Linked DNA regions of Variovorax paradoxus EPS. The protein of the gene in region 1 interacts with the protein of each later gene in a pairwise test. Links are inferred from orthologs where the notes say so. Each region holds a gene or a part of one and is shown on either strand. Other genes may lie near its edges. The genes, in order: VARPA_RS02285 and bioB.

The links.
Region 2: the proteins of VARPA_RS02285 (region 1) and bioB interact in binary tests that used the Escherichia coli proteins (3 or more experiments, as listed by UniProt). The link is inferred for Variovorax paradoxus EPS from one-to-one orthologs.

What each region holds. Positions count from the first base shown.
Region 1 is NC_014931.1:488,031-503,643, reverse strand. The notes cover bases 5,916-8,834. They hold VARPA_RS02285 (class II glutamine amidotransferase), read left to right. Parts: upstream 5,916-6,940; coding sequence 6,941-7,729; downstream 7,730-8,834. Other genes in these bases: VARPA_RS02280 (TonB-dependent receptor), read left to right, coding at 7,824-8,834; VARPA_RS02290 (ABC transporter substrate-binding protein), read left to right, coding at 5,916-6,864. Also shown: VARPA_RS02320 (DUF2917 domain-containing protein), read left to right, coding at 33-356; VARPA_RS02315 (enoyl-CoA hydratase-related protein), read left to right, coding at 389-1,192; VARPA_RS02310 (6-phosphofructokinase), read left to right, coding at 1,247-2,503; VARPA_RS02305 (cysteine-rich CWC family protein), read left to right, coding at 2,500-2,724; VARPA_RS02300 (zinc-binding metallopeptidase family protein), read right to left, coding at 2,715-4,028; VARPA_RS02295 (DHA2 family efflux MFS transporter permease subunit), read left to right, coding at 4,160-5,653; more of VARPA_RS02290, read left to right, coding at 5,722-5,915; more of VARPA_RS02280, read left to right, coding at 8,835-10,052; VARPA_RS02275 (PepSY-associated TM helix domain-containing protein), read left to right, coding at 10,052-11,356; gshB (glutathione synthase), read right to left, coding at 11,319-12,272; VARPA_RS02265 (hypothetical protein), read left to right, coding at 12,567-12,980; VARPA_RS02260 (polysaccharide deacetylase family protein), read left to right, coding at 12,991-13,914; VARPA_RS02255 (potassium transporter Kup), read right to left, coding at 13,940-15,613.
Region 2 is NC_014931.1:4,052,114-4,067,807, reverse strand. The notes cover bases 11,575-14,574. They hold bioB (biotin synthase BioB), read left to right. Parts: upstream 11,575-12,558; coding sequence 12,559-13,590; downstream 13,591-14,574. Other genes in these bases: VARPA_RS18750 (Lrp/AsnC family transcriptional regulator), read right to left, coding at 14,292-14,574; VARPA_RS18755 (VOC family protein), read left to right, coding at 13,587-14,072; accC (acetyl-CoA carboxylase biotin carboxylase subunit), read left to right, coding at 11,575-12,559. In the rest of the region: VARPA_RS18815 (hypothetical protein), read right to left, coding at 1-751; VARPA_RS18810 (response regulator), read right to left, coding at 765-1,148; VARPA_RS18805 (response regulator), read left to right, coding at 1,322-1,678; tRNA dihydrouridine(20/20a) synthase DusA, read left to right, coding at 1,741-2,715; VARPA_RS18795 (IclR family transcriptional regulator), read left to right, coding at 2,947-3,732; VARPA_RS18790 (GntR family transcriptional regulator), read right to left, coding at 3,853-4,500; scpA (methylmalonyl-CoA mutase), read left to right, coding at 4,645-6,807; VARPA_RS18780 (GNAT family N-acetyltransferase), read left to right, coding at 6,822-7,331; methylmalonyl Co-A mutase-associated GTPase MeaB, read left to right, coding at 7,865-8,908; VARPA_RS18770 (acyl-CoA carboxylase subunit beta), read left to right, coding at 8,946-10,490; more of accC, read left to right, coding at 10,511-11,574; more of VARPA_RS18750, read right to left, coding at 14,575-14,789; drug/metabolite exporter YedA, read left to right, coding at 14,911-15,694. UniProt on the Escherichia coli protein: Catalyzes the conversion of dethiobiotin (DTB) to biotin by the insertion of a sulfur atom into dethiobiotin via a radical-based mechanism.

The DNA.
Region 1 (15,613 bases):
TCATTCGTATCCCGAATGCAATGGAGCTTGCCATGAGCACCCGACCGACCACCTCTTCCCGCTTTCACATCACGCTGCCGACACGCACCGTCTTTGCCGTGCCCGACGGCGCGGGCGTGGGCATCGAATGCCGCAGCGGCACCGTCTGGATCACGCTCGATCGCGATCCGCGCGACATCGTGCTGGAGGCCGGCGACCGCTTCGACGGCACCGAGCACCGGCGCATCCTGGTGTCGGCCTTGACCTCGTCGTGCATCACCGTGTCGGACGCGCAGCCTGCCGCGATGCCCCTCGCACCACGGGCCCGCGCTTGGTCGCCTTGGCGACTCCGGCCCCACGGGTTGTCCCCGGCTTGACCGGGGTGCCATCGGCATCGACCCTCGATGCCATGGACTCCCAAGCACCGATCCTCTACGAACTGGCCGACGGCATTGCGACGCTCACGCTGAACCTGCCGGCCAAGCTGAATCCCATCGCGCATGGATTGCAGGTCGAACTGCGCGACGCGCTGGAGCGCATCCGCGACGACCGCGCGGTGCGCGCCGTGATCCTGACGGGCGCGGGCAAGGCGTTCTGCGTCGGCGCCGACCTGAGCGCGATGACGCCGGGCGAAGAAGGCAAGTCGCTCGGCACGCAGACCGCCGAGTGGATGCAGTCGCTGAGCAATCCGCTGATCGAGACGCTGCGCACGCTGCCTGTTCCTGTGGTCGCCGCGGTGAACGGCGCCGCGGCCGGTGCGGGCGTCGGCCTCGCGCTTGCGGCGGACGTGACGATCGCGGCACGCAGCGCGTACTTCTATCTTCCCTTTCTTCCGAAGCTTGGCATCGTGCCGGACCTGGGCTGTACCTGGGCGATTCCCCGGCGGGCCGGCAAGGCGCGCGCGATGGGCATGGCACTGCTCGACGAACGCCTGAGCGCCGGACGCGCGGTGCAGTGGGGCCTGATCTGGGCCTGCGCCGACGACGAACAACTGATGGACGAAGCACGCGCCATCGCGCAGCGTCTTGCACGCCTGCCGGCACACGCGGTGATCGAGGCGCGCGAAGCCTTCGAGGCCTCCGAGCGCCACACGCTGAAGGAACAGCTGCACTACGAAAGCGAACGCCAGCGCGAGCTGATCGATCGCCCGACCTTCCGCGAAGGCGTGAGCGCGTTCCTGCAGAAGCGTCCGCCCGCGTTCGAGAGCCGCTGACATCCCGACACGCGGGCACTGGCGCCTGTCATGGGGCTGCGGGAGAATGCCCGCATGCCCATCCTCAACGCCTTCTACGCCCAGTCGGGCGGCGTCACCTCGGTCATCAATGCGTCGGCCTGCGGCGTGATCGAGACGGCACGAAAACACCCGGACCGCATCGGCAAGCTCTACGCCGGCCGCAACGGCATCATCGGCGCGCTGACGGAAGAACTGATCGACACGGGCGCCGAATCGGCCGAAGCGATTGCGGCCTTGCGAACCACGCCATCGGGCGCATTCGGTTCGTGCCGCTACAAGCTCAAGTCGCTCGAGAAGAACCGCCGCGAATACGAGCGGCTGATCGAAGTCTTCAAGGCGCACGGCATCGGCTATTTCTTCTACAACGGGGGCGGCGATTCGGCCGACACTTGCTTCAAGGTGAGCCAGCTCTCGCAGTCGCTCGGTTATCCGCTGCAGGCGATCCATGTGCCCAAGACCATCGACAACGACCTGCCGCTGACCGACTGCTGCCCGGGCTTCGGCTCGGTCGCGAAGTACGTGGCGGTGTCGACGATCGAGGCCTCGTTCGACGTGCGCTCGATGGCCGCCACCTCGACCAAGGTGTTCGTGCTCGAAGTGATGGGGCGGCATGCGGGGTGGATCGCCGCAGCCGGCGGGCTTGCCGCGGACCAGGGCATTCCGGTGGTGGTGCTGTTTCCTGAAATCGAGTTCGACAAGCCGCGCTTTCTCGCGCGTGTCGATGAATTGGTGAAGCAGCACGGCTACTGCTCGGTCGTGGTGTCCGAGGGCTGCCACTACCCCGACGGGACCTTCCTCGCGGAGCAAGGCACGCGCGATGCGTTCGGCCATGCGCAGCTCGGCGGCGCGGCGCCAGTGGTGGCGCAGATGATCAAGGACGCATACGGCCACAAGTTTCACTGGGCCGTGGCCGACTACCTGCAGCGCGCGGCGCGGCACATTGCCTCGGCCACCGACGTGAAGCAGGCCTACGAGCTGGGACAGCGCGCCGTCGAGCTCGCGCTGGAAGGCCGCAATGCAGTGATGCCGACGATCGAGCGCACGTCCGATGTGCCCTATGCGTACACGCTCGGCAGCGCGCCGCTCGAATCGGTGGCCAATGTCGAGAAGCCGATGCCGCGCGACTTCATTTCGGACGACGGCTACGGCATCACCGAGAAATGCCGGCGCTACCTGCTGCCGTTGATCGAGGGCGAGGACTACCCCGCCTACCGCAACGGCTTGCCGGTGTATGTGACGCTGCAGAACGTCGCGGTGGCAAAGAAGCTGCCGGCCTTCGAGCTCGCATGACGGCCAGCGCTGCGGTCATCGACGTGTCGCGCTGCCTGCTGTGCGGCGAGTCGAACCGCTGCGCGATGGAGATCGAACGCGAGACGGGCCAGGCGCAGCCGCCTTGCTGGTGCATGCAGGCCGACTTCAGCAATGCGCCGCTCGCCAAGTTGCCGGAGTCGATGCGCGGCCTTGCCTGCATCTGCGCGCGCTGCGCCGCGGAGACGCCGCCTCAGGACTGAGCGCCGCCCTGGGATTGGGTCTGCGTCTGCGTCTGCTCGGGCGCAGGCTCGGCGGGCTCGGGCTCGGTCGCCGCCACATCGCTGGCCACCACCATCGTCGGCGCCGATCCGGCCCGCTGCTCGGTGATCACGCGGTGGATGAACTGCAGCTTGCCCACCGCCGCGCGCGGCAGCACGAACGGGTAATAGTCAGGCTGCCCCATGCTGCGCGACAGCTCGTTGAGCACGTTCGTCAGCAGCACCCAGCCATTGATGAAGTCGAGGAATTTCGCAGCGTCGGGATGGTCGGGCTGCGAGAGGTCGTCTGCTGTGAAGAGGTCGCTCGTCAGCTCGACGTTGGTCGCATCGACGCCGAAGCTCATCGCGGTGTCCGCGGTGTCGGCCATGTGCAGGTAGTGGGCCCAGGTCTCGGCCCAGTCTTCCCACGGGTGCGTGCTTGCGTAGCTGCTCACGAAGCGGTCGGCCCAGTCGGGCGGCGGGCCTTGCTCGTAATGCGTCTGCAGCGACGCCGCGTAATCGGCACGCTCGTCGCCGAAGAGCGCGCGATAGTCGTCCAGCCAGTGCGTGGGCTGCACCAGCAGGTCCCAGTAGTAGTGGCCGATTTCGTGGCGGAAGTGGCCCAGCAGCGTTCGATAGGGCTCGCGCATTTCGGCACGGATGCGTTCGCGCACCGCGTCTTCGGCCTCCTCGGCGTTGAGGGTGATCACGCCGTCTTCATGGCCGGTCATCACGTGCGGCCCGCCCGGCATGTTGCTGAGGAAGTCGAAGGCCAGGCCGTGCACGGGGTCCGCATGCCGGCTCACCACCGGCAAGCCGAGTGCGAGCAGTTGCGAGATCAGGCGGCGCTTGGCCTGTTCGAGCTTGCCCCAGAAGACGCCGTGGGCCTCGACCGAGAGATCGGGAATGGTCCGCGTGACGCTGCAAGCCAGGCAGTAGCCGGGCGCCAGGCCGTGCACGTCGGCCGGGGCCTCCTCGCCCTCGCGCGCGGCCGGCACCATCCAGCTGCAGGCGGCAGGGGTCATGAGGTTGGCGCAGCGGCGATAGGTCTTGCCGTGCGGATCGCCGAACACGGTGAAGGTGTCGGGCAGCGCGCCACCGCCTTCGGCCGGTGCCAGCGGCATGACGCCGAGGCGGTCGATCACGTAGCCGAGCGGCGTGTGGCAGGCCAGGCACTCGCTGTTGCGCAGGAACACGGGGCGGCCGCACTGGCAGCGGTAGGCGCGGCTGACGGTCGGCGCGGCGAGCTCGGTCGCGAGCGTGGCGGCGGACTGTTCGTTGACGGGGTCGTTGATCGGGGAATCCATGTTGTTCTCTTCTTGCTGGGCTTGACGCGGAGGGGACAGCCGCTGCATTGTGGGGCGCGCCCCCGCGCCGTTCGCCGCGCAAACACCGATATGCTTGTAGGACGACGGACCCCGAGACATTCCGCCGCCCCATGACCTCCCCACCCACGCCCGAAGCCGCCGCCACGCCGGCGCCGCCCGCCATGAGCATCCTGCGCGAACGCTATGGCGAGCGCTATCGCTGGTATCTGCTGCTGTCGGTGATGGTGGGCACGATGGCCTCGATCATGTCGTCGACCATCGTCAATGTCGCGATCCCCGGCATGAGCCATCACTTCTCGCTCGGGCAGGAGCGCGCGCAATGGGTGAGTTCGGGCTTCATGGTGGCGATGACGGTCTCGATGCTCACCACGCCGTGGCTGCTGTCGCGCTACGGCTACCGCCGAACCTACATCGGCACGATGCTTCTGCTGCTCGTGGGCGGCATCGTCGGCGGGCTGGCCAACAACTTCTCGCTGGTGCTGTTCGCGCGCGTGGCCGAAGGGCTCGCGGCGGGCGTGGTGCAGCCCATTCCGGCCATCATCATCCTGCGCGCCTTCGAGCCGCACGAGCAGGGGCGCGCGAGCGGCATCTTCGGCATGGGCGTGGTGCTCGCGCCGGCCATCGGACCGAGCATCGGCGGGGTGCTGGTCGACCTGTTCGGCTGGCGCTCGATCTTCTTCATGGTGGTGCCGTTCTGCCTGGCGTCGATCTGGCTGGCCTACAAGTTCGTGCCCAAGACGGCGCCGGGCGGCGTGGCCGCGGTGCGCGGCGGCGGGCTCGATGCGCGCGGGCTCGCGCTGGGCACGGTCGGCACGCTGTGTTTGTTGAACGGACTGGTCGAGCTGCGCGGCGATTCGCCATTGCAGGCTGTGCTGCTGCTGGCCGGTGCGCTGGTCTCGTTCATCGCATTCGTGTGGTGGCAGCGCCGGCTCGCGGCTTCGGGCGGCACGCCGCTGATGAACCTCGCGCTCTTCCAGTACCGGCAGTTCGCGATGGGCAGCGTGGTCGCCTTCATCTACGGCACGGCGCTCTTCGGCTCGACCTACCTGCTGCCGGTGTACATGCAGGTGGGGCTGAGCCTGTCGGCGTCGCACGTCGGCACCATTCTTCTGCCGGCCGGCATCGTGCTGGCCGTGACCATCGCGGGCGTGGGCCGGCTGGCCGACCGGCAGCCGACCTGGGTGCTGGTGACCATCGGTCTCGCACTGCTGGCGGCTTCGTTCGCGCTGATGATGGTGCTCAGGCTCGACAGCGCGCTGTGGCTGCTGGTGGCCTTCGCGATCATCGGGCGCATCGGGCTGGGCTTCATCCTGCCGTCGCTCAACCTGGGTTCGATGCGGCCGCTGGCCAAGCCGCTGATTCCGCAGGGCGCGAGCGCGATCAACTTCGTGCGCATGCTGGGCGGCGCGGCCGGCGTGAGCCTGTGCGCCATCGTGCTCGAGTGGCGGCTTGCCGCGCACGGCGATTCGCTCGCCAATCCGTTGAGCAGCCCGGCGCGGCTCGCGGCCTTCGACGAAGTGTTCGCGATGCTGGCCGGCCTGTGCGCGCTTGCGATCTGCGCGGCATGGCAGCTGCGCGAGGGGCCGGCGCGCAACACGGGGTAAACCCCGGCGGTGCAACGGAGCCCTTTCGTATTCAATTGTTATCAGTTGTATCTGATAACAAACAATTCATGCATCGCAGAAATTTCATTGCCGCCTCGGCTGCGGCAGCGGCCGGGCTCGGCCCTCTCTCCTTCCCAGCCCTTGGCGCCGAAAACGGCGTCTCCGACAGCGAAATCGTCCTCGGCCACACCGGCATCCTCAGCGGCCCGCTCGGCGTGCCGGTCAAGGTCGTGATGGCCGGGGCCGGGCTGGCCTTCGACGCGGTCAATGCGCAAGGCGGGCTGTCGGGCCGCAAGATCCGGGTCGTGTCGCTCGACGACGAGCTCAAGCCCGAGAAGGCCCTCGCCAATTACGAAAAGCTGCTGGCGGAGCACCGTGTCTTCGCCTTCTTCGGCTGCGTGGGCTCGGGCACCACCGCCGCGGGCGCCAAGGTCGTGAACCAGAGCGGCGCGCCGACGGTGGGCGGCTATGCGGTGTCGGATTCGGCCCGCGAGAAGATGGGCGGTGCCGGCTACTTCGTGCGCGCCACCTTCGCGCGCGAAGCCCAGGCGCTGGTGCAGCACCTGACGACCATCGGCGTCTCGCGCATCGCCGTGGCGTACCTCGACAATCCCGGCGGCGCGGAAGTCGCCAAGCTGGTCGAAGCCGCGCTGGACACGCTCAAGCTGAAGCCGGAGGCCGCCGTGGCGGTCAAGGGCGATGGCACGACCAACGAGGCATCGGGCAAGGCGCTCGCCGAGAGCAAGGCGCAGGCCGTGATCATGTATCTGGGCGGCGGCATCGGCGGCGAGGTGATGAAGGCGGCCTGGGCCGCGGGCGGTCGCCAGATGTACTACGGGATGTCGATCGTGCCGGGCGATGTCACGGCCAAGCTCGTGGGCGACAAGACCAGCGGACTGGCGATCTCGCAGATCGTGCCGTACCTGTGGAGCGAGGTCGACGCCACCGCGCGCGAATTCCGCCAACTGGCCGAGCGCGCCAAGGTGGACCTGGGCTACCTGAGCTACGAGGGCTATGTGAACGCGCTCGTGATGATCGAGGGCCTGCGCCGCACCGGCCGCGACCTCACGCGCGCGAAGCTGCACGCCGCGCTGAAGGCGATGAAGCTGCGCATCGGCGGCATGGAGATCGACTTCACCGGCGCCAGCAACACGGGCTCGCGCTTCATCGAGATGGTGCGCGTGACCAAGGAAGGCAAGTTCATCCGCTAGCTGCAACGACAGTCGCACGGTCGGATAAGCGGCGCGGCAGGCGGAGGCCGACGGGAATCGCGGTCTAATCGGCAACATGTGTCAATTGCTAGGGATGAACTGCAACACGCCGACCGACGTGACCTTCAGCTTCACGGGGTTCGCGCAGCGCGGTGGCCGCACCGACCACCACGCGGACGGCTGGGGCATCGCGTTCTTCGAGGACCGGGGCCTGCGCCATTTCGTCGATCACCAGCCGGCCTGCGAATCGCCGGTGGCGGAGCTGATCCGGCGCTACCCGATCCAGAGCCGCAACGTCATCGCGCACATCCGCAAGGCGACGCAGGGCGAGGTCAACCTTCAGAACTGCCATCCGTTCGTGCGGGAGCTGTGGGGGCGCTACTGGGTGTTCGCCCACAACGGCGACCTGAAGGACTTTCGGCCGCGACTGCATGGCAATTTCCATCCCGTGGGCAACACCGACAGCGAGCACGCCTTCTGCTGGCTGATGCAGGAACTCGCGAAGTCGCATGCGGGCGTGCCGAGCATCGATGAATTGACGCTCACCCTGCGCGAACTGGCTCCGCAACTCGCGAGCCACGGCACCTTCAACTTCATGCTGTCGAACGGGCAGGCGCTGTGGGCGCATGCATCGACCAACCTCTGGTACGTGGAGCGCCGGCATCCGTTCGTGACGGCGCAGCTGTCCGACGAAGACCTGGAAATCGACTTCGCCCAGCACACCACGCCCACCGATCGCGTGGCCGTGGTCGTGACGACCCCACTCACCACGAACGAAACGTGGACCCAGTTCGCGCCAGGCGAACTGCATGTGTTCGTGGACGGGCAACGGTCGGTCGGCCGAGATCCAAACGAAGCCTTTTGACTGACACTTTTTTGCAACATTGCAAGAAAGTATCGATGGCGCGCATGTCCGAGGGAATAATAACGGTTCTCATTTGCACCCTATCGGACCGTTCATGCCCGCAGTTTCCTCCCTTCGCCTTCGCCCGACCGTGGCGGCTTCGCTTCTTGCCCTCCACGCTCTCGGCGCCATGGCGCAGACACCCGCTGCGGAACCGGCTGCATCGAGCGGCACCCTGGCCACGGTCAACGTCGAAGCCAGCGCCGACGCCTCGGCCGAAGGCCTGACCAAGCCCTATGCCGGCGGCCAGGTGGCGCGCGGCGGGCGGGTCGGGATTCTGGGCAACCAGGACATGATGAGCACGCCGTTCTCGAGCACCAACTACACCAACGAACTGATCCAGGACCAGCAGGCCAAGAGCGTCGCCGACGTGCTGCTCAACGATCCGTCGGTGCGCCAGGCGCGCGGCTTCGGCAACTTCCAGGAGCTCTACGTGGTGCGGGGCTTCCCCGTGTACTCCGACGACGTGGCGTACAACGGCCTCTACGGCATGCTGCCGCGCCAGTACATCGCCTCCGAATTCTTCGAGCGCGTGGAAGTGTTCCGCGGCGCCAACTCCTTCCTGAACGGTGCCGCGCCCGGCGGCAGCGGCATCGGCGGCGCGATCAACCTGTTGCCCAAGCGCGCGCCCAACGAGCCGCTCACCCGTGTCGGCTTTGGCGTGCAGAGCGGTGGCCAGGGCTTCGTGAATCTCGACCTGGCACGCCGCTTCGGCCGCGACGACAGCCTGGGCGTTCGCGTGAACGCCGTGCGCCGCGAAGGCGGCACGGGTGTCTTCAAGGAAAGCCAGCAACTGAGCGCCTTCGGCGTCGGCCTCGACTGGCACAGCCGCAATGTGCGCCTCTCGGCCGACTTCGGCTACCAAGACTACGACCTGAAGGACGGCCGCCCGAGCCTCACGCCCTCCTCGACGTTGCCGATCCCGCGCGTGCCCGACGCCAAGAGCAACTTCGCCCAGCCCTGGACCTACTCCAAGGAAAAGGACAAGTTCGCCACCTTCCGCGGCGAAGTCGACATCACCGACAACATCACGGCCTGGGCCGCCGGCGGCGTGCGCCGCAGCGACGAAGACAACGTGCTGTCGAACCCGGCCCTCGTCAACTCCTTCGGCAACACCAGCAACACGCGCTTCAGCAACACCCGCAAGGACCGCATCGGCACCGCCGAGATCGGCGTGCGCGGCAACTTCACCACCGGCCCGGTGAAGCACACGGTCGTGGCCTCGGCCACCACGTACAGCAACGACCGCGACAACGCCTATGCGATCTCTTCGGGCAGCGTGCGCAACAACATCTACGCGCCCTTCTTCTCGCCCTACCCCGTCGCCAACGGGACCGGTGGCTTCGTGGGCAACCGGCTGGAAGACCCGCGCCTGACCGACAAGATCGACACCTCGAGTGTCGCCGTCGCCGACACCATGTCCTTCATGGAAGACCGCCTGCTGGTCACGCTCGGCGCACGCCGCCAGACCATCAAGCAGACCAGCTTCGCCTACAACACGATCAAGGAAACGAGCGCCTACGACAAGAGCAAGACCACGCCGGTGGCCGGCGTCGTGTTCAAGATCACGCCGACCGTGTCGGCCTACGCCAACTACATCGAAGCCCTGGTCCAGGGCAAGGTGGCCCCCGCCACGGCAAACAATCGCCCGGTCGCCAATGGCGGCGAAGTCTTTGCGCCCTACCAGGCCAAGCAAAAGGAAATCGGCGTCAAGTACGACGGCGGTTCGCTGGGCGCGAGCGCCGCGTTCTTCACGATCGACCAGCCCGTCTACCAATACGCGGACGAGGCCGCGGGCCAGGTTTACGGCCTGTACGGCAAGCAGCGCAACCAGGGCCTCGAGTTCTCGGTGTTCGGCGAACCCACGAAGGGCCTGCGCCTGCTCGGCGGCCTGACGCTGCTGGACGCCAAGCAGAAGAACACGCAAGGTGGCGCCACCGACGGCCTGACCGCCATCGGCGTGGCCAAGCAGCAGGCCAACCTCAGTGCCGAGTGGGACGTGCCGGGCGTGCGCAACCTTTCGCTGAATGCGCGCCTCCTTTACACCTCCAAGCAGTACGCCAACGCCGCCAACACGCAGCAGATCCCGGGCTGGACGCGCTTCGATATCGGCGCACGCTACTTGGTGGACCTGGGCAACGGCCGAGCGCTCACGCTGCGCGCGCGCATCGACAACCTGTTCAACAAGTCGTACTGGGCTTCGGTAGGTGGCACGCAGGGCTCCAACTATCTGACGCTGGGCGCACCGCGCACCTTCGCGGTGAGCGGCACCATCGACTTCTGATGCGCGCCTTCGCGACCGGCATCCACCGCTGGGCCGGCCTGGCGGTTGCGCTGTTCCTCGTCGTCTCGGGCCTGACCGGCGCCGTCATCTCGTGGGACCACGAGATCGACGGCTGGCTCAACCGCAAGCTCTACGACACGCAAAGCCGCGGCCCCTTCAAGGACCCGTTCGAGCTGGCCGCCGCGGTCGAGGCGCACGATCCGCGCGCGCGGGTCGCGTACATGCCGCTCGGCTTCGAAGAGGGCCATGCCGCCGGCTACTTCGTGCAGCCCCGCGTCGATCCGGCCACCGGAAAGCCCTTCAGGCTCGGCTACAACCAGGTGTTCGTCGACCCGGTCACGGCCGAGGTGCGCGGCCGGCGCGACTCCACGGCCATCTCGCTCAAGCCCGAGACGCTGATGCCGTTCCTCCGCAAGCTCCACTACATGCTGCACGTGCCGGCGATGTGGGGCACCGACCGCATCGGCTGGTGGATCATGGGCACGGTGGCGTTGGTGTGGCTGCTCGACAGCTTCGTCGCGCTCTACCTCACGATGCCGCGACGGCTGCGCAAGGCCGTGCACCCGACGCACCGGCCGGCAGCCGCCTGGTGGCAGCGCTGGAAGCCGTCGTGGACCGTGCGCTGGGCGGCCGGCGGCTACAAGCTCAACTTCGACCTGCACCGCGCGGGCGGGCTGTGGATCTGGGGGCTGATCATCGTCGTCGCCTTCACCTCGTTCTCACTGAACCTCTACAAGGAGGTGTTCCACCCGATGCTCTCGCTGGTTTCCAAGACCACGCCCGGACCGTCGGCGCTGGTGCCGCTCGCGCCGCTGGGCACGCGCATCGAGCCCACCATCGGCTTCCGCGAGATCGTGGCGCAGGCTGAAGCGGAGGCCCGACGCCGCGGCTGGACGACGCCGCTGGGCGGCGCGTTCTACAACGCGCGCGGCGGCTTCTACAACATCTCGTTCTTCGACCACGCCACGCACGACGACAGCGACGGCATGGGCCTGTCGAACCTCTACCTCGACGGCCGCGACGGCCACGTCATCAGCAGCAATCGCCCATGGCACGGCACCGCCGCCGACGTGTTCGCGCAGCTGCAATTGCCGCTGCACGGCGGGCGCATCCTGGGCATGCCGGGGCGCATCATGATGTCGGCGCTGGGGCTGGTGGTGGCGATGCTGTCGATCACCGGCATCGTCATCTGGGCGCGCAAGCTGCGCTCACGGCGACTGCAGGCCCGGCGCGAGCGCGAACAGGCCCGCACCGCGGCGCCCGGGTTCAGGCAGGACGCAGGGTTTTCTCCAGCGCGTCGATGAACATCTTCGGCACGTCGAAGCCGGTCTGCTCCGTGATTTCCTGAAAGCAGGTCGGGCTGGTCACGTTGATCTCGGTGACCGAGTCGCCGATCACGTCGAGCCCGATCAGCAGCAGCCCGCGCGGCGCGAGCACCTTGCCGATGGCCTCGGCGATCTCGCGGTTGCGCGGCGTCAGCGGCTGCGCCACGCCCTTGCCGCCGGCCGCGAGATTGCCGCGCACCTCGGTGCCCTGCGGAATGCGCGCCAGCACGAAGGGCGCCGGCTCGCCCGCGATGATCAGGATGCGCTTGTCGCCCTGAGAAACCTCGGGTACGAAGCGCTGCACCATGATCGTTTCGGCGCCGTCCTTGTTGAGCGTCTCGACGATGGAGCCGAGGTTCAGCGCGTCCTGCTTCACGCGGAAGATGCCCATGCCGCCCATGCCGTCGAGCGGCTTCAGGATGATGTCGCCGTGCTCCGCATGGAAGTCGCGCACGGCCTGCGCGCTGCGGGTGACCAGCGTGGGCGTCACGAACTGCGGAAACTCCATGATCGCGAGCTTCTCGGGGTGGTCGCGCAATGCGCGCGGCGAATTGACCACCTGCGCGCCCTCGCGCTCGGCCTGCTGCAGGAGGTGCGTTGAATAGATGTACTCGGCGTCGAAGGGCGGGTCCTTGCGCATCAGCACCGCGTCGAAGTCTTTCAGCGCCTTCGATTCGGTGATGTCGACGGTGTACCAGTCCTTGGCGTCACCGGTCAGCGTGATCTGCTGCACCGTCGCCGTGACCAGCCCGCCCGATTTCCACTGGATGTCCTGCGGCAGGCACGCCGCGATGCGGTGACCGCGGCGCTGGGCCTCGCGCATCATCGAGAAGGTGGTGTCCTTGTAGATTTTGAAGTGATCGAGCGGGTCGGCGACGAAGAGGATGTTTTTCATCTGGCGTTCTTTCCGGCGCCGGATGCGGCGGCCGCGTTGGTTTGTGGCGCGATGTTGCCGGAGGCTGCCATGCCCTTGCCGGCGGAGGCCTTTGCGAAGCGGCGGCGTCCACTCTGTCGGGCCGCGGGCACCCGAAGGCGCAGGTCTCTGGAAAACGGCATCGCGCGATTGTGCCGGGAGCGGAAGAGTCGCCGCCCGACGCCCGATCGGCACAGGACTTGCGGGCTTTCCGGACTCATTTCTTTCACCATGCGATGCCATGCACCGGCGTGGCTCGCTCGACGGAGACTCCTCATGAACACGCCCGCCCCACTCGACCCCGCTGCGATCGTCGACGAATTCCTCCGGCTCGTGATGATCCCCGACCCGCAATCGGCCTCGCGCTTCACCGCGCCCGACATCCGCATCCGCTTCACCGGCAACCGCGAGATGCACGCGCCCGGCGACACCTCGGCCTTCAACGCCAAGCGTTACGCCTGGGTCAAGAAGAAGATCGAGCGCACCGAAACGGTGGCTGGCGGCACGCCCGAAGCCACCGTGGTCTACAGCCTCGGCACGCTGTACGGCGCCTGGCCCGACGGCACGGCCTTCGAAGGCAACCGGTATGTCGACCGCTACGTGGTGAGCCACGGGCTCATCGTGCAGATGGACGTGTGGAACGACAGTGCCGAATGGCTGCTGGTGCGCGCCGGCCTCGCGGTGCTGTGAGGCACAGCGCATGACGACACGCTGGCCCGACCTCCTGCCCTCGCACGATCGTTTCGACTACCGGCCGATCACGCGGCGCCCCGACTACGTTTGGCCGAACGGCGCGCGGCTGGCCGTGTACCTCGGCTTCAACATCGAGCACTTCGCCTTCGGCGACGGCCTGGGCGCGTGCATCGGCCCGGCCTCGCCGCAGCCCGATGTGCTGAACCACGGCTGGCGCGAATACGGCAACCGCGTGGGCGCATGGCGCTGCCTCGAACTCTTCGACGCGCTCGCGCTGCCGACCGGTGCGCTCATCAACACGGCGCTCTACGACCACTGCCCGGAACTGGTTGCGGCCTGCGTGGCGCGCGGCGACGAACTCATCGGCCACGGCCACAGCAACGCGGAGCGCCAGGGCGCGCTGGACGAAGAACACGAACGCGCGCTGCTGCTGCGCTGCCGCGAACGCATGCTGCGCGAAAGCGGACAGGCGCCCGCGGGCTGGCTGTCGCCGTGGATCTCCGAGAGCGCTGTCACGCCCGACCTGCTCGGCGAAACCGGCTACGGCTACACGCTCAACTGGTGCCACGACGACCAGCCAGTGCGCATGCGTACGCGCGGCGGCGGCTCGATCTGGTCGGTGCCTTATCCGCAGGAGCTCAACGATATTCCGATGATCGTGGGACGCCTGATGGATGCGAAGGATTTCAGCGCGATGGTGGTCGACAACTTCGACGAGATGCTGGAACAGTCGCGCGCGCAGCCGCTGGTGATGGGGCTCGCGCTGCATCCGTACATCGTCGGCCAGCCATACCGGCTGCGCCACCTGCGCACGGCGCTCGCGCATCTGGCACGTGCGCGGGATCGTGGGGAGATCTGGTTCACGACGCCGGGGGCGATCGCGGGGCACATGACGCAGCTTGCGGCGGAACGGCCCGAAGAGTTCGGCTGAGGAGCGATCGCTCCTTCACCCTGCTTCAGATCTCGATCTTCGACCCCAGCTCCACCACCGCGTTGTTCGGCAACCCGAGGAAGGCCGCCGCTCCGCTCGCGTTGTGGTGCATCTGCGCGAACAGCTTCTCGCGCCACGGCGCCATGCCGCTGCCCAGCGTCGGAATCACGACGTCGCGCGAGAGGAAGTAGCTCGTGGCCATCGGCTCCAGCTGGCAGCCGCGCAGGCGCGCATGCTCGAGCGCGCGCGGCAGGTCGATGTCGTTCTTGAAGCCGTAATGCACGATGACCTGCCAGCAGTGGTGGCCCAACGCTTCGATCTCGATGCGCTTGTCCATCGGAATCCAGGGCACCTCGTGGTTGCGCACGGTGACGAACATGTTCTGCTCGTGCAGCACCTTGTTGTGCTTCAGGTTGTGCAGGAGCGCATTGGGCACGACGCCCGGCTCGGCGGTGAGGAACACGGCCGTGCCGTCCACGCGCGCCGGCGGGCTCACGAACACGGAGTCGAGAAAAGATTTGAGATCGATCGCGTCGGCGTGCTGCGCCTCGCCCATCAACCGGCGGCCTTCCTTCCAGGTGATCATCAGCGTGAACACGAAGCCGCCGATCAACAGCGGGAACCAGCCGCCTTCGAACATCTTGAGCAGGTTCGAGGCGAAGAACAGGAAGTCGACCACGAAGAAGACCGCGGTCGATGCGATGCACAGCGCCAGCGGCAGCTTCCACGCGTAGCGGATCACGAAGAAGGTCAGGATCGTGGTGATCAGCATGTCGGTCGTCACCGCGATGCCATAGGCCGCGGCCAGGCTGCTCGAGGTGCGGAACATCACCACCGCCAGCACGATGGCCACGAACAGGCCCCAGTTGACGAGCGGAATGTAGATCTGCCCGGCCGTGCGCACGCTGGTGTGTTCGATGTTCAGTCGCGGCAGGTAGCCCAGCTGGATCACCTGTCGCGTGACGCTGAACGCGCCGGTGATGAGCGCCTGCGACGCGATCACCGTCGACAGCGTGGCCAGCAGCACCAGCGGAATCAGCGCCCACTCGGGCGCCATCATGAAGAAGGGGTTCTTCACCGCCTCGGGGTTCTCCAAGAGCAACGCGCCCTGGCCGAGGTAGTTGAGCGTGAGCGCCGGCATGACGACCGAGAACCACGCGATGCGGATCGGCTTCTTGCCGAAGTGGCCCAGGTCGGCGTACAGCGCCTCGGCGCCAGTCACGCACAGCACCATCGCGCCCAGCAGGATGAAGCTGGTGCCCGGGTTGTCCCAGATGAACTTCAGCGCATACCAGGGGTTGAGCGCCTTGACGATTTCGGGGTGGTGCAGGATCTGCCACACGCCCAGCACCGCGATGGCCGCGAACCACGCCAGCGTGACCGGGCCGAAGAACTTGCCGATGCCTGCGGTGCCGCGCTTCTGCACGGCGAAGAGGCAGAACAGCACGACCAGGGTGATCGGGATCACGTAGTGCTTGAAGTGCGGCGACACCACCTCCAGGCCCTCGACCGCCGACAGCACCGAAATGGCCGGCGTGATGACGCCATCGCCGTAGAAGAGCGAGGTGCCGAAGATGCCGATCACCAGCAGCACATGCCGAAGGCGCGGCTTGTCGGCGACCGCCCGGGACGCCAGCGCGAGCATGGCGACGAGGCCACCCTCGCCTTCGTTGTCGGCGCGCAGCACCAGCACCACGTA
Region 2 (15,694 bases), 3.6 Mb from region 1 along the record:
CCCGCAGCATGTACTCGGCATGGCCGCCGAGATCGGGCCGCACCGCGGAAGGCCAGCGCACGCTCTGCAGGTTGGTGGTGACCTGCGCGATGCGCGCGGGTGCGAGGCGCTGCGGTGCGAGCGGACCTTCTGTCGACACCAGCCAGCGGCCGAGCGCCTCGTCCTTCATCGAAGCCTGCGGCGGTTGCCAAAGCCGCGCGGCGCTGGCGCAGCTTCCGTTCGCATCCGGTGCATCGCCGCGCAGTTCCAAATTGATGGTCATCGGCAGGCGCGACTGCATGGCTGCGGTGCGATAGGCGAGCCGGTACACGAGCCGCGTCTCGCCGCATGCGCCGTTCTGGAACGGCCGGCGGTCCATGCGGTTGGCCACGCCGACCAGTTCGAAAAAAGCATCGGGGCTCGCGAGCCAGCGCACATCGAACAGCCGGTGCGGATAGCGCGAGATGCCGACGCCGGCCTGCTTGTCCGTGCGCTGGATGCGCGCGAGGCTTTCGCCGAGCGTCGTGGCGATGGATTGCCAGGCCGCAGAGCGCATCAAGGCCTGGTTGGTGGCGATGCCTTCGGGCGACGCGGGCGCATCGCCGATCCAGTGGGCGAAGCTGGCGCCCGATTTTTCGGCGGCTTGCAGGGCAGAAGGAGAAGTGACGAGGAGAAGCGGGTCGGCCGCGTGCGCGAAGGCCGGCGTGAGCGTCAGTGCAAGAGTGATTGCAAGGGTGTTTGCAAGGGGCAGGCAGTGTTTGAAGATCGGCACGCGGCCGATTGTGTCAGCGCCGGGGCGTGATGTTCAGCTTCGCGCAGAAGTCGTAGAAGGCCTCCAGTTGCAGCGACTTGTCGAACACAGCGTCGACGCCCGCCGACAGCGCGCCTTCGCGCACTTCCGAGGTCGCATAGTTCATGAGCACCACGGTACGTTGCTCGGGCAGCTTGTTGTCTTTCAGGTATTGCGCCACGGTCAGGCCGTTGCCCTTGGCGAGGAATACATCGATCACCGCCGCATCCCATTCGCCGGGGTTGGCCTTGAGCCAGTCGATGGCTTCATCGGAAGTGGTTGCGGTGCCGATGACATCGCATTCGGAAAATGCTTGCAGCCCGTCGGTCAGCGTCGTCGCGATCAGAGGGTTGTCTTCTATGAGATAGATGCGGGTCATTGTTGTGTACGAAAGCGAGGTGCGGTCCATCGGCTTGTCTCGGCCGAGGACGTCATTGTCGGGACGGACTCCCGGCGCCGAGTAAGACAACGCCGCCATCTGTCGTACATCCCTGTAGGGTGGTGGGCCCAGGTGGCTGCAGCAGGCCTTGTTGTCTGGAAAAATGTCACGCAATGACAAATGCCCCGCCACCCAAGCTTCGTGTACTGCTCGTGGAGGACGACGCGGACACGCTCGCTGCCACCCTGAAACTGCTCGAGGCCCTGGGGCACTGGGCCACGGGCGTCAAAAGCGCCGAGGCCGCGATCTCGCGCTTCTTCGAGGGCGCCTTCGATGTGGTGATGGTCGATATCGGCCTGCCCGCACTGTCGGGGCACGACCTGGCCGAGCGGCTGCTGCGCGACTACCGCGTGCCCGTGATCTTCGTGACCGGGCAGGCGCAACCGGCGAAGCCGCTGCCGGGGACCGCCTGGCTGCGCAAGCCCTATACGGTCGAGCAGTTGACCGAGGCGCTCGCGCTGGCCGCGTGAGAAAATCGCCGCCTTCTCTGCCCGATGTCCGGGCCGATGTCGACACCACAGGATCACGCGTTTTGGAAGAGAAGGTCATCTCCGTTGCCCCGATGATGGATTGGACGGACCGTCATTGCCGGTACTTCCACCGCCTGATGTCCCGCCACGCGCTGCTCTACACCGAGATGGTGACGACAGGCGCGCTGGTGCATGGCGACGTGCCCCGGCACCTGCGCTTCAACGCTGAAGAACATCCCGTGGCGCTGCAACTCGGCGGCAGCGAGCCGGCCGACCTCGCGCACTGCGCCAAGCTCGGCGAGGAATGGGGCTACGACGAGATCAACCTCAACTGTGGCTGCCCGAGCGAGCGCGTGCAGCGCGGCGCGTTCGGCGCCTGCCTCATGAACGAGCCGCAGTTGGTGGCCGATTGCGTGAAGGCGATGGTCGATGTGGTGAGCGTGCCCGTCACGGTCAAGCACCGCATCGGCATCGACAAGATCGAGCGCTACGAGTTCGTGCGCGACTTCGTCGGCCAAGTGAGCGAGGCGGGGTGCGATACCTTCATCGTCCATGCGCGCAACGCGTGGCTGCAGGGCCTGAGCCCGAAGCAGAACCGCGAAATTCCGCCGCTGCGCTATGCGCTGGTGCATCGGCTGAAGCACGACTTTCCAGGCCTGAAGTTCTCCATCAACGGCGGCATTTCCGTCAACGAACAAGTGCATGAACACCTGCGGTTGCTCGATGGCGTGATGGTCGGGCGGGAGGCGTATCACAACCCCTGGTGGCTGGCCGAGTGGGACGCCGAATTCTTCGGCGCCGCGCCGCAGCCGCTGACGCGCGAAGAGGTGGAGTCGCTGATGTGCGACTACATGGTTCGCGAGGCGGCCGAGCACGGCACGCAGTGGTCGTCGATCGCGCGCCACATGCTGGGCCTGCGCAACGGCCTGCCCGGTGCGCGCCGCTGGCGGCAGGTCTGGAGCGACCATCGGATGAAGACGCGTCCGCCGCACGAGGTGATGGCGCTGGCGCACGAGCCGGTCGCGCAGGCCGCCTGACCGGGCCGGCCGCCGAGGCCGGCTTTCTGCTTCCACCGCTCACTCGGGCCTTCTCCAACTCGGAGATTTCGTGTCTTTGTTTGCCCGAAAACGCCCTTTTTAGCCCCTGTATCGGGGCATTTCATCGTCTTTTAACGGAACATGGTTCCGAAACAATGCAACAACAAGTGTGGCTTGTGCACCTGTTTTTGCTCAAGAATAAAGAGGTCAGGGAAACAAAAAAGGTTCTTCATGAGTGAAGCTGTTGGCAGCAAAGAGGAAGTGAGCGCGCTCGCACGCGGCTTGTCACTGCTCAAGACCATCGGGATGGCTGCCGCCCCGATGGGCAACCGGGATCTGGCCGACACGACGGGCATTCCCAAGGCCACCGTCTCGCGGCTGACCGCGACGCTGGTAGGCGCCGGCTACCTGCGCCAGTCGCGCGACAGCGAGCGTTTCAGCCTCGGGCCGGCGCTGCTCGACATGAGCAGCCGCTATCTGCTGCATTTCGACCTGCGAACGGTGGCGCGGCCGCACCTGACGGAGCTGTCCGAATTCGCGGGCGCCAGCATCCACATGGGCGTGCGCGACGATCTCGACCTGCTCGTCATCGATTCGCTGCGGCCGCGTTCCGCCCTCATCAGTTCGCGCATCGAGGTCGGCTCGCGCCTGTCGATCACCACTTCGGCTGCGGGCCGGGCCTACCTGGCGGCACTGCCGCAGGCCGAGCGCGACGCGCTGCTGGAGCAGATCCGCATCGAGACGGGCGAGAACTGGTTTTCCGTGGCGCCGCGGCTGATGGCGGGCATCGAGGAATACGAGCGCCTGGGCTACTGCAGCTCGTTCGGCGAGTGGCATCCCCACATCCACGCCCTCGGCTTTGCGCTGCAGGGGCCGCGCGGCGAACGCTACGGGCTGAGCTGCGGCGGCCCCGCCTACCTGCTGCCCAAGGACGTCATGCTGGAGCGCGTGGCGCCCCGGCTGCTGGAAGCGGCCCGGCGGATCGCGGCCGAAGCCGGCACAGCCATCCGCGACTGAACGCAAACAAGGCGTGCCTTTTCGCGGGATACCGCGGAACCGGCTTTGCCGGGCCGCAGGTATCGCCCCCGGAAGGGGGAAGGCGAAGCGACACGAAGTGCGCGAAGCCTGGGGGTGAGCCTATGCGGCCGCTTCGAGGCCGCTCGTGAAGTGCTCGCGCATGCGGGCCATGGCCGCCGCGGCGTCGCGTGCCTCGATGGCGGCCATCACCGACCGGTGCTCCGCCAACGACTCGGCAATGCGCCCGGCCTTCAGCAGCGAGTTGTGCCGGTTGAGCTTCATCACCTTGCGCAGGTCCGCCACCATCTGGTCGCGCCACTTGTTGTTGGCGATGGCCAGCAACTGCATGTGGAAGCGCTCGTTCACCGCGAAGAAATGCTCCCGGTCTTCCTTGCCCGGCGCGGCGGCGGCTTCGAGCTCGGCGTGCAGCTTCTTCAGCTCGGCGCGCTCGGCATCGGTGGCGCGCTCGGCGACCACGCCGGCCGCATCGCTCTCCAGCAGCGAGAGCAGGTGATAGACGTCCGCCAGGTCCTGCTCGGACACCTCGGTCACGTAGGCGCCGCGGCGCACCTTCATCGTCACCAGCCCTTCGGCGGCAAGCACCTTCAGGGCTTCCCGCAGCGGGGTGCGGCTGATGCCGTATTCCTCGGCCAGCTTGAGTTCGTCGATCCAGCTGCCGGGCTCCAGCTCGCGGCGGAAAATCCGCTGGCGCAGCAGCTCGGCCACCTCTTCGTAGAGGGCTCGCGGGGTGAGGGTGACAGCGGACATGGGCAGGAATGTACCGCAAAAATTGGGTTTGAATTAATAATTACGGATCGGTTAGACTCGCGGCCGGCTTGCAAATCCCTGCAAGCGAATTTGCGAATCCCTCCGTAATCCCCTGCAAGACAACTGCAAAGCGGCGTCCCCCTCATGAGCAGCACACCCGAACCCACCTTCAAGCCCGCCGACCTCGGTGCCTGGGCCAAGTCCGCTGCCAAGTCCGCACCGGGCGGCGACGTGAATGCGCTGAACTGGATCACGCCCGACGGCATCACCGTCAAGCCGCTCTACACCGCGGCCGACCTGCAGGGCCTGAAGTACACCGACACGCTGCCCGGCTTCGAGCCGTACCTGCGCGGCCCGCAGGCCACCATGTACGCGGTGCGCCCCTGGACCATCCGCCAGTACGCCGGCTTCTCGACCGCCGAGGAATCGAACGCGTTCTATCGCAAGGCTTTGGCTGCGGGCGGCCAGGGCGTGAGCGTGGCCTTCGACCTGGCCACCCACCGCGGCTACGACAGCGACCATCCGCGCGTGACCGGCGACGTCGGCAAGGCCGGCGTGGCGATCGATTCGGTGGAGGACATGAAGATCCTGTTCGACCAGATCCCGCTGGACAAGGTCTCCGTGTCGATGACGATGAACGGCGCCGTGCTGCCGGTGCTCGCGGGCTACGTGGTCGCGGCCGAAGAGCAGGGCGTGGCGCAGGACCAGCTGAGCGGAACCATCCAGAACGACATCCTCAAGGAGTTCATGGTCCGCAACACCTACATCTTTCCGCCGGCGCCGAGCATGCGGATCATCGGCGACATCATCGAGTACACGGCAGAGAACATGCCCAAGTTCAACTCGATCAGCATCAGCGGCTATCACATGCAGGAAGCCGGTGCGAACCAGGCGCTCGAACTCGCATTCACGCTGGCCGACGGCAAGGAATACGTGAAGACCGCGCTGGCCAAGGGCCTCGATGTCGACGGCTTCGCCGGGCGCCTGAGCTTCTTCTGGGCCATCGGCATGAACTTCTATCTCGAAGTGGCCAAGATGCGCGCCGCGCGCCTTTTGTGGTGCCGCATCATGAAGGAGTTCGAGCCAAAGAACCCCAAGAGCCTGATGCTGCGCACGCACTGCCAGACCTCGGGCTGGTCGCTCACCGAGCAGGACCCGTACAACAACATCGTGCGCACCACCATCGAGGCGATGGCCGCTGTGTTCGGCGGCACGCAGAGCCTGCACACCAACGCGCTGGACGAAGCGATTGCGCTGCCCACCGAGTTCAGCTCGCGCATCGCGCGCAACACGCAGCTCATCATCCAGGAAGAGACGCACATCACGAACGTGGTCGACCCCTGGGCCGGCAGCTACATGATGGAGAAGCTCACGCAGGACATGGCCGATGCGGCCTGGGCCATCATCGAAGAGGTCGAGGCGATGGGCGGCATGACCAAGGCGGTCGACAGCGGCTGGGCCAAGCTCAAGATCGAGGCGGCCGCCGCAGAAAAGCAGGCGCGCATCGACTCGGGCAAGGACGTGATCGTGGGCGTCAACAAGTACAAGCTCAAGAACGAGGATGCGATCGACAGCCTCTCGATCGACAACGTGATGGTGCGCGATCAGCAGGTGGCGCGGCTGCAGAAGATACGCGCCTCGCGCGACACCGCCAAGGTGCAGGCCGCGCTCGATGCGCTGACCGAAGCGGCCGAGAACGGCACGGGCAACCTGCTCGCGCTGAGCATCGACGCGGTGCGCCTGCGCGCCACGGTGGGCGAGATTTCGGACGCGCTCGAAAAATCATTCGGCCGCCATCGGGCCGACACGCAAAAGGTGACCGGTGTGTACGCAGCTGCCTATGACTCGGCCGAAGGCTGGGAAAACCTCAAGACCGAAATCAACGCCTTCGCCGAAGCGCAGGGGCGCCGTCCGCGCGTGATGATCTCCAAGCTGGGGCAGGACGGACACGACCGCGGCGCCAAGGTGGTGGCCACGGCCTTCGCCGACCTGGGCTTCGACGTGGACATGGGGCCGCTGTTCCAGACACCCGAAGAGTGCGCGCGGCAAGCCATCGAGAACGACGTGCATGCCGTCGGCGTGAGCACCCTCGCAGCCGGTCACAAGACCCTCGTGCCCGCCATCATCAATGAGCTCAAGAAGCAGGGCGCGGACGACATCATCGTGTTCGTCGGCGGCGTGATTCCGCGGCAGGACTACGACTTTCTCTACGAAGCCGGCGTCAAGGGCATCTACGGACCGGGCACCCCGATCCCGGCCAGCGCGAAGGACGTGCTGGAGCAGATCCGCGCGGCGGTCGCGGCCTGAGCGGGACGCCAGACGTGGGCGATCTCCTGTCGCGGCTGTCGCTGCAGCCCGTGGATTCCAGCGATTTCGAAGACATGCTGGCCGTGCGCATCGATGCGATGCGCCCGAGCCTGGAGCGTGTCGGGCGCTTCGACCTCACGCGTTCGCGCGAACGGCTGAGCGCTGGTTTCGTGGTGCCGTTCATGCATCACATCGTGCTCGACGGCGACCAGCGCGTGGGCTTCGTCACGCTCAAGCCCGAGGGCGCCGATGCGCTGCGCCTGGATCACCTGTACCTGCGCACCGGCTTCCAGGGCCGCGGCATCGGCGAATGGGTGATGCGCTGGGCCAAAGCCGAGGCAAGAGAGAAGAACCTCGACATCAAGCTCACCGCGCTCGTGCAGAGCGATGCCAACCGCTTCTACCTGCGCCACGGCTTCGTGCTCGAAGGCGAGGAGGGCGTCGACCTGCATTACCGCTGGCGCGTCCAGGGCGCCACAACCCCTTCAGATGTCCGTTCACATGCAACCACCCGTTCGGGCTGAGCTTGTCGAAGCCTTCCACCATCCTTGTGAAACCCTTTTTCGTCTACCTGTTGCGCTGTTCGGATGGCTCGTACTACGCGGGCCATACCGACGACATAGATATTCGGCTGCGTCAGCACGTCGATGGAAATGATGGATACACCGCAATGCGCAAGCCGCTCGAACTCGTATGGCAGGGTGAGTTCGAAGCGCGTGAAGAGGCAATAGCCTTCGAGCAACAGATCAAGGGGTGGTCACGGGCGAAGAAGGAGGCCTTGATTCGGGGCGAATGGGACCGCATCAAGGAACTGGCGAAGTCCAGCGGCGCGCGGGGACAGCTTCGACAAGCTCAGCCCGAACGGGCGGGGGATAGTCGCGGAGCCCTTGTTCGCACCGAAACCGTCGATCATCCCAATACAACTACAACTGTTAGCCCCGCCGCAACCGTTCGCCCTGAGCCTGTCGAGGGGCTATCCACCACACAGCCCCGGCTTCGACAAGCTCAGCCCGAACGGTTGGTGGGGGAGGATATGAATACCGTTTCGTCCCGATCCTTGGCTCCTTCCGCTTTATTGGACGGCATTGTTTCCGGCGCTGCGTCCATGCAGCGCCGTGCGATCGCCAAGGCGATCACGCTGCTCGAATCGACCCGCACCGACCATCGCGCGCAAGCCGACGAGCTGCTCACAGCGCTGCTGCCGCGCACCGGCAATTCCTTTCGCCTCGGAATCTCGGGCGTGCCAGGTGTCGGCAAGTCGACCTTCATCGAAACGCTCGGCCTGCTGCTGATCGACAAGGGCCATCGCGTCGCGGTGCTCACTATCGACCCCTCGTCCACGGTTTCGGGCGGCTCCATCCTCGGCGACAAGACGCGCATGGAGCGGCTCTCGGTGCACGAGCGCGCCTACATCCGCCCGAGCCCGTCGAGCGGCACGCTCGGCGGCGTGGCCGAGAAGACGCGCGAGGCGATGCTGGTGTGCGAGGCCGCCGGCTACGACGTCGTGATCGTCGAGACCGTGGGCGTCGGCCAGAGCGAAACCGCCGTGTCCGGCATGACCGACATGTTCGTGCTGATGCAGCTCCCCAACGCCGGCGACGACCTGCAGGCGATCAAGAAGGGCGTGATGGAGCTCGCGGACCTCGTCGTCATCAACAAGGCCGACATCGACAAGGATGCCGCCACGCGCGCGCAGGCGCAGATCACTTCGGCGCTGCGCCTCTTCGGCCACCAGGGCAACCCCGACCACGCGCATGCGGTGCACGACGCGCACAGCGGTGCCGAGGTGCGCTTCTGGCTGCCCAGGGTGCTGCAGCTCAGCGCGCTGGCGGGCACGGGCGTCGATGCGTTCTGGGATGCCGTCACCGAATTCAGGCAACTGCAGACCGCCAACGGCAAGCTCGCCAAGCGCCGCGAAAAGCAGGCCACCGCATGGATGTGGGAACGCATCGACGCGGGGCTGAAGCAAGCCTTCAGGCAGCACCCGCAGGTGCGCGAACTGCTGCCGCAACTCACCCAGCAGGTGGCGCAGGGCGCGCTGCCCGCATCGACCGCGGCGCGCAGCCTGCTCGCCGCAGCGGCCATCACGGCCAGGCCATGAGCCATCTCATTCAAGACCACAGCTTCGGAAGCACACCATGCAAGAACTGATCGAACAACTCGAAAAGCGCCGCGCCCAGGCGCGTCTGGGCGGCGGGCAAAAGCGCATCGACGCGCAGCACGCCAAGGGCAAGCTCACCGCGCGCGAGCGCATCGAGCTGCTGCTCGACGACAACACCTTCGAAGAGTGGGACATGTTCGTCGAGCACCGATCGGTCGATTTCGGCATGGCCGAGCAGAAGATCCCGGGCGATGGCGTGGTCACCGGCTACGGAATGATCAACGGGCGCCTGGTGTTCGTGTACAGCCAGGACTTCACCGTCTTCGGCGGCGCGCTCAGCGAAGCGCATGCCGAAAAGATCTGCAAGGTGATGGACCAGGCGATGAAAGTCGGCGCACCGGTCATCGGCCTGAACGATTCGGGCGGCGCGCGCATCCAGGAGGGCGTGGCCTCGCTCGGCGGCTATGCCGACGTGTTCCAGCGCAACGTGATGGCCTCGGGCGTGGTGCCGCAGATCAGCATGATCATGGGCCCGTGCGCAGGCGGCGCGGTGTATTCGCCGGCCATGACCGACTTCATCTTCATGGTGAAGGACTCCAGCTACATGTTCGTCACCGGCCCCGAGGTCGTGAAGACCGTGACGCACGAAACCGTGACGGCCGAGGAACTCGGCGGCGCCGTCACCCACACCACCCGCAGCGGCGTGGCGGATATGGCGTTCGAGAACGACGTCGAGGCGCTGATGATGCTGCGGCGCCTGTACAACTACCTGCCGCTCAACAACCGCGAGAAGCCGCCGGTGCGCCTGGGCAACAACGGCCAGGGCGACCCGGCCGACCGGCCCGACTACTCGCTGGACACGCTGGTGCCCGACAACCCGAACAAGCCCTACGACATCAAGGAACTGATCCTCAAGGTGGTGGATGACGGCGACTTCTTCGAGCTGCAGCCCGACTACGCGAAGAACATCGTGATCGGCTTCGCGCGCATGGAAGGCCAGACGGTCGGCATCGTGGCGAACCAGCCGCTGGTGCTGGCGGGCTGCCTGGACATCAAGAGCAGCATCAAGGCCGCGCGCTTCGTGCGGTTCTGCGATGCGTTCAACATTCCGGTCGTCACCTTCGTCGATGTGCCCGGTTTCATGCCCGGCACCGGGCAGGAGTACGGCGGCATCATCAAGCACGGCGCCAAGCTGCTCTACGCCTATGCGGAGTGCACGGTGCCGAAGATCACCGTCATCACGCGCAAGGCCTACGGCGGTGCGTACGACGTGATGGCTTCCAAGCACCTGCGCGGCGACGTCAACCTCGCCTGGCCGCGCGCCGAGATCGCGGTGATGGGCGCCAAGGGCGCGGTGGAAATCATCTTCCGCGAAGACAAGAACGACCCCGAGAAACTCGCTGCACGCGAAGCCGAATACAAGGCACGCTTTGCGAACCCGTATGTGGCCGGTGCACGCGGCTACATCGACGATGTGATCCTGCCGCACGAGACGCGCAAGCGCATCTGCCGCTCGCTCGTGATGCTGCGCGAGAAGAAGCTCGAGAACCCGTGGCGCAAGCACGGGAACATTCCGCTGTGAACGGCACGGAGAAGAAGAACATGTTCAAGAAGATCCTGATAGCCAACCGCGGTGAGATCGCTTGCCGCGTCATCCAGACCGCGAAGAAGATGGGCATCCTCACCGTCGCCGTCTACTCCGACGCCGACAAGGAGGCCCGCCACGTCGAGCTGGCCGACGAAGCCGTGCACATCGGTGCCGCGCCCAGCCGCGAGAGTTATCTGCAGGCCGACCGCATCATCGCGGCCTGCAAGCAGACGGGCGCCGAGGCGGTGCACCCGGGCTACGGCTTCCTCTCGGAGAACGAAGCCTTCGCGCGCAAGGTCGAGGAAGAGGGCATCGCCTTCATCGGACCGAAGCACTATTCGATCGCTGCGATGGGCGACAAGATCGCCTCGAAGAAGCTCGCGAACGAAGCCAAGGTCAACACGATTCCCGGCTGGAACGACGCCATCGAGACAGCCGAGCGCGCTGTCGAAATCGCCAAGGACATCGGATATCCCGTGATGATCAAGGCCTCGGCCGGCGGCGGCGGCAAGGGCCTGCGTGTGGCCTTCAACGACAAGGAGGCCTTCGAGGGCTTCACCTCGTGCCGCAACGAGGCGCGCAACAGCTTCGGCGACGACCGCGTGTTCATCGAGAAGTTCGTCGAGGAGCCGCGCCACATCGAGATCCAGGTGCTGGGCGATTCGCATGGCAATGTGATCTACCTGAACGAGCGCGAGTGCTCGATCCAGCGGCGCCACCAGAAGGTGATCGAAGAGGCGCCTTCGCCCTTCATCACCGATGCCACGCGCAAGGCGATGGGCGCGCAGGCGGTGCAATTGGCCAAGGCCGTGAACTACCAGAGCGCGGGCACGGTGGAGTTCGTGGTCGGCAAGGACCAGAGCTTCTATTTCCTCGAGATGAACACGCGGCTGCAGGTGGAGCATCCGGTGACGGAGTGCATCACGGGGCTGGACCTCGTCGAACTGATGATCCGCGTCGCGGCCGGCGAGAAGCTGCCGCTCACGCAAGAAGAGGTCAAGCGCGACGGCTGGGCCATCGAGTGCCGCATCAACGCCGAAGACCCGTTCCGCAGCTTCCTGCCTTCGACCGGCCGGCTCGTGAAGTTCCAGCCGCCCGCCGAGACCATGTTCGCGAGCGACACCGAGCACCTGAACGGCGTGCGCGTGGACACCGGCGTGTACGACGGCGGCGAGATCCCGATGTACTACGACTCGATGATCGCCAAGCTCATCGTGCACGGCAAGGATCGCCAGCACGCGATTGCCCGCATGCGCGAAGCGCTCAACGGCTTCGTGATCCGCGGCATCAGCAGCAACATCCCGTTCCAGGCGGCGCTGCTTGCGCATCCGAAGTTCGTGGCGGGCGACTTCAACACCGGCTTCATCGCCGAGCACTACGGCAAGGGCTTCCATGCGGAAGACGTGCCGCACGCCGATCCGTCGTTCCTCGTTGCGCTCGCGGCCTATGTGCACCGCCGCTATCGCGCGCGAGCCTCGGGCATCAGCGGACAGCTCGAAGGCCACGGTGTGAAGGTAGGTGAGCAGTTCGTGGTGGTGGAGCTCGGGCCCGAGGGCAAGCATGTGCATCACCCGGTGTCGGTGACCGACTTCCACGGCAAGACCGGCGCGAGCGCCATTGCCGTCGGCGGCAAGAACTACAAGATCGACAGCGGTTCCGCGCTCGGCGCGATCCGCGTGCAGGGCATGGTCAACGACAAGCCCTTCACCGCGCAGGTCGAGCGCGGCGCGGGCAAGAACCCTCTGGCGCTGCGCGTGTCGCACGACGGCACGCAGATCGAGGCCATGGTGCTGTCGCCGCTGGGCGCGCGCCTGCTGGAGCTGATGCCCTACAAGGCGCCGCCGGACCTGAGCAAGTTCCTGATGTCGCCGATGCCGGGCCTCCTGGTCGAGGTGTCGGTGGAGCCGGGGCAGCAGGTGCGCGCCGGCGAGAAGCTGGCTGTCATCGAGGCGATGAAGATGGAAAACGTGCTGTTCGCCACGCAGGACGGCGTGGTCGGAAAAATCTCGGCGGGCAAGGGCGAATCGCTCGCCGTCGACCAAATCATTCTGGAGTTCAATTGATGGGTGCCAACGACCTGCAACAGACGATCACGCTGCACCGGCCCGCGAAGCCGGTGACGCCGCAAGGCCCGTGGTCTGTCGAGGCGATCCAGGCGCTGCTCGACAAGCCGCTGATGGACCTGCTGTTCGAGGCGCAGACGGTGCACCGCCAGCATTTCCCTGAAGGCGACATCGAGCTCGCGACGCTGCTCTCGGTCAAGACCGGCGGCTGCCCCGAGAACTGCGGCTATTGCCCGCAGTCGGCCGAGTTCGACACAGCCGTGAAGGCGCAGAAGCTCATGGAGGTCGATGAGGTCGTGCGCGCCGCGCAGGCTGCCAAGGACGCGGGCGCCACGCGCTTCTGCATGGGCGCCGCATGGCGCGCGCCCAAGGACCGCGACGTGGAGAAGGTCGCTGTGCTGGTCGAGGCGGTGAAGGGCCTGGGCATGCAGACCTGCGCCACGCTCGGCATGCTGGAGCCGCACCATGCACACCAGCTCAAGGCCGCGGGGCTCGATTACTACAACCACAACCTCGACACCGCGCCCGAGTACTACACGGACATCGTCGACACGCGCACGTACCAGGACCGGCTCGACACGCTCGCGCATGTGCGCAGTGCCGGCATCAGCGTGTGCTGCGGCGGCATCGTCGGCATGGGCGAGCAGCCGGTGCATCGCGCGGGGCTGATCGCGCAACTGGCCAACCTGAACCCGTACCCGGAATCTGTGCCGATCAACAGCCTGGTGCGAGTGCCGGGCACGCCGCTGGCCGATTCGGAACCGGTCGATCCCTTCGACTTCGTGCGCATGATCGCGGTCGCGCGCATCACGATGCCGACCGCGCGCGTGCGGCTGTCGGCCGGACGCCAGCAGATGGGCGATGCCGTGCAGGCGCTGTGCTTCATGGCCGGTGCGAATTCGATCTTCTATGGCGACAAGCTGCTGGTCACGGGCAACCCCGATGTGGACGCGGACGTGCAGTTGCTGCGCAAGCTCGGCTTGCAGTCGCGCCGCACGACGACCACTGAAACGGTGGAGGTCTGCGCATGACGACCACGGCGCGCCCCTTCAAGGTGCTGGGCATTCAGCAGATCGCCATCGGCGGGCTCGACAAGATGCGCCTGCAGAAGCTGTGGGTCGACATGCTGGGGCTCGAGGTTACCGGCACCTTCAAGAGCGAACGCGAGAACGTCGACGAGGACATCTGTTCGATGGGCAGCGGGCCGTTCAAGGTCGAGGTCGACCTGATGCAGCCGCTGGACCCGGACAAGAAGCCCGCGGTGCACGCGACGCCGCTCAACCATGTGGGGCTGTGGATCGACGACCTGCCCAAGGCCGTCGAATGGCTCACGGCACAGGGCGTGCGCTTTGCGCCCGGTGGCATCCGTCAAGGTGCTGCGGGGTTCGACATCTGCTTCCTGCACCCGAAGGCGAACGAGGAGTTTCCGATTGCGGGCGAGGGCGTGCTGATCGAAATGGTGCAGGCGCCGCCCGAGGTGGTGAGGGCCTTCAACGCGCTCGCGAATCGCTGATCCTGATTCGCCAACCACCGTTCGGGCTGAGCTTGTCGAAGCCCCGAGCAAGGCTTCGACAGGCTCAGCCCGAACGGGTTTGAGGACTTCGACAGGCTCAGCCCGAACGGGTTTGAGGACTTCGAAAGCTCAGCCCGAACGGGTTTGAGGACTTCGACAGGCTCAGCCCGAACGGGTTTGAGGACTTCGACAGGCTCAGCCCGACGGGTTTTGGGGCTATCAGGCGTTCAGAACCTTCTTGATCGGCGGCCGCACGTCGGAGCGGTGTGGCGGCAGCATCGGCTGGTGCTCGCGCGCCGGGTTCAGGATGATCGATGTTGCCGTCTCGGTGAGGATGCAGAACTTGGTGACCACCGCGTCGAGGTGGCTCACGTCGATCACCGCGATCTCGAGGATCCAGCTGTCCTCGCCGGTCACGTTGTAGGCGTTCACGCATTCGGGCGTGTCCTGCACGAGCTTCACGACAAGGTCGTAGTCGGCGCGGCCGACGCGGATGATCGCGCGGATGCCATAGCCCAGCTTGCCGAGGTTGACGGTGGCGCGATAGCCGCTGATGACCCCCGCGGCCTCCAGCTTCTTCACGCGCTCGGTCACGGCCGGCTGGCTCAGGTGCACGCGGCGGCCGAGCTCGGCCATGGTGAGCCGCGCATCGCTCTGCAATTCGGCAAGGATGCGGGTGTCGTGGGCGTCCAAAGCTGGGTTCAAGGTGAAGTCCATGGAACTCCTTTAAATCGACGGTAATGGAGCCATAGAACCGTGGAATTTCCATGGTTCACGGGAGGCGGCTTTCATACCATGGGCGGCGCTTCAGCACCAATAAAACAAGAGGCTCCTCGACATGCCGACCCTTTCTTCTTCAGCCCCAGCCGCGCCCAGCGCCAACCATGGCGCGCTTCCGCCTCTGCTGTGGCTCTGCCTTGCCGCCACCTGGGTGGTCTGGGGCTCGACCTACCTGGCGATCAAGTACGCGCTGATCAGCTTTCCGCCGTTCCTGCAGATGGGATCGCGCTTTCTTTTTGCGGGCGTGTTGCTCGCGGTGTGGATGCGCTGGCGCGGTGCCGCGTGGCCTTCGCGGCTGCAGTGGCGCAATGCGCTGGTGGTCGGCGCGTTGATGCTCGGCGGGGGCATGGGCGGCACGGCGCATGCCGAGGTGACGATCGGCTCGGGTCTGGTGGTGGCGTTCATCGCGGTGGTGCCGCTCTTGATCGCGCTGCTCAATTTGATCTGGGGCATCAAGCCGACTCGCATGGAAGCGGCGGGCATCGCGCTCGGGCTCATCGGCGTGCTGATGCTCACGCAGGGGAGCGGCTTCCAGTCGTCGCCCGCGGGGCTGGCGGCGATTTCGATTGCCTGCATCTGCTGGTCGATGGGCAGCGTGCTGAGCCAGCGCAGCCTGCCGCTCGCGCCCGGTGCGATGGGCTTTGCCAGCGAAATGATCTGCGGCGGCGTGGTGCTGCTGGTGTTGGCGGCCGTCTCGCGCGAGAGCCTGGTGTGGCCGCCGGCGCCCGAGGCCGTCTGGGCCTGGCTGTACCTGGTGGTGTTCGGTTCGCTGATCGCCTTCAACGCCTACATGGTGCTGCTCGCGAAGGCGCCGGCCGCGCTGGCGGCGAGCTACACCTTCG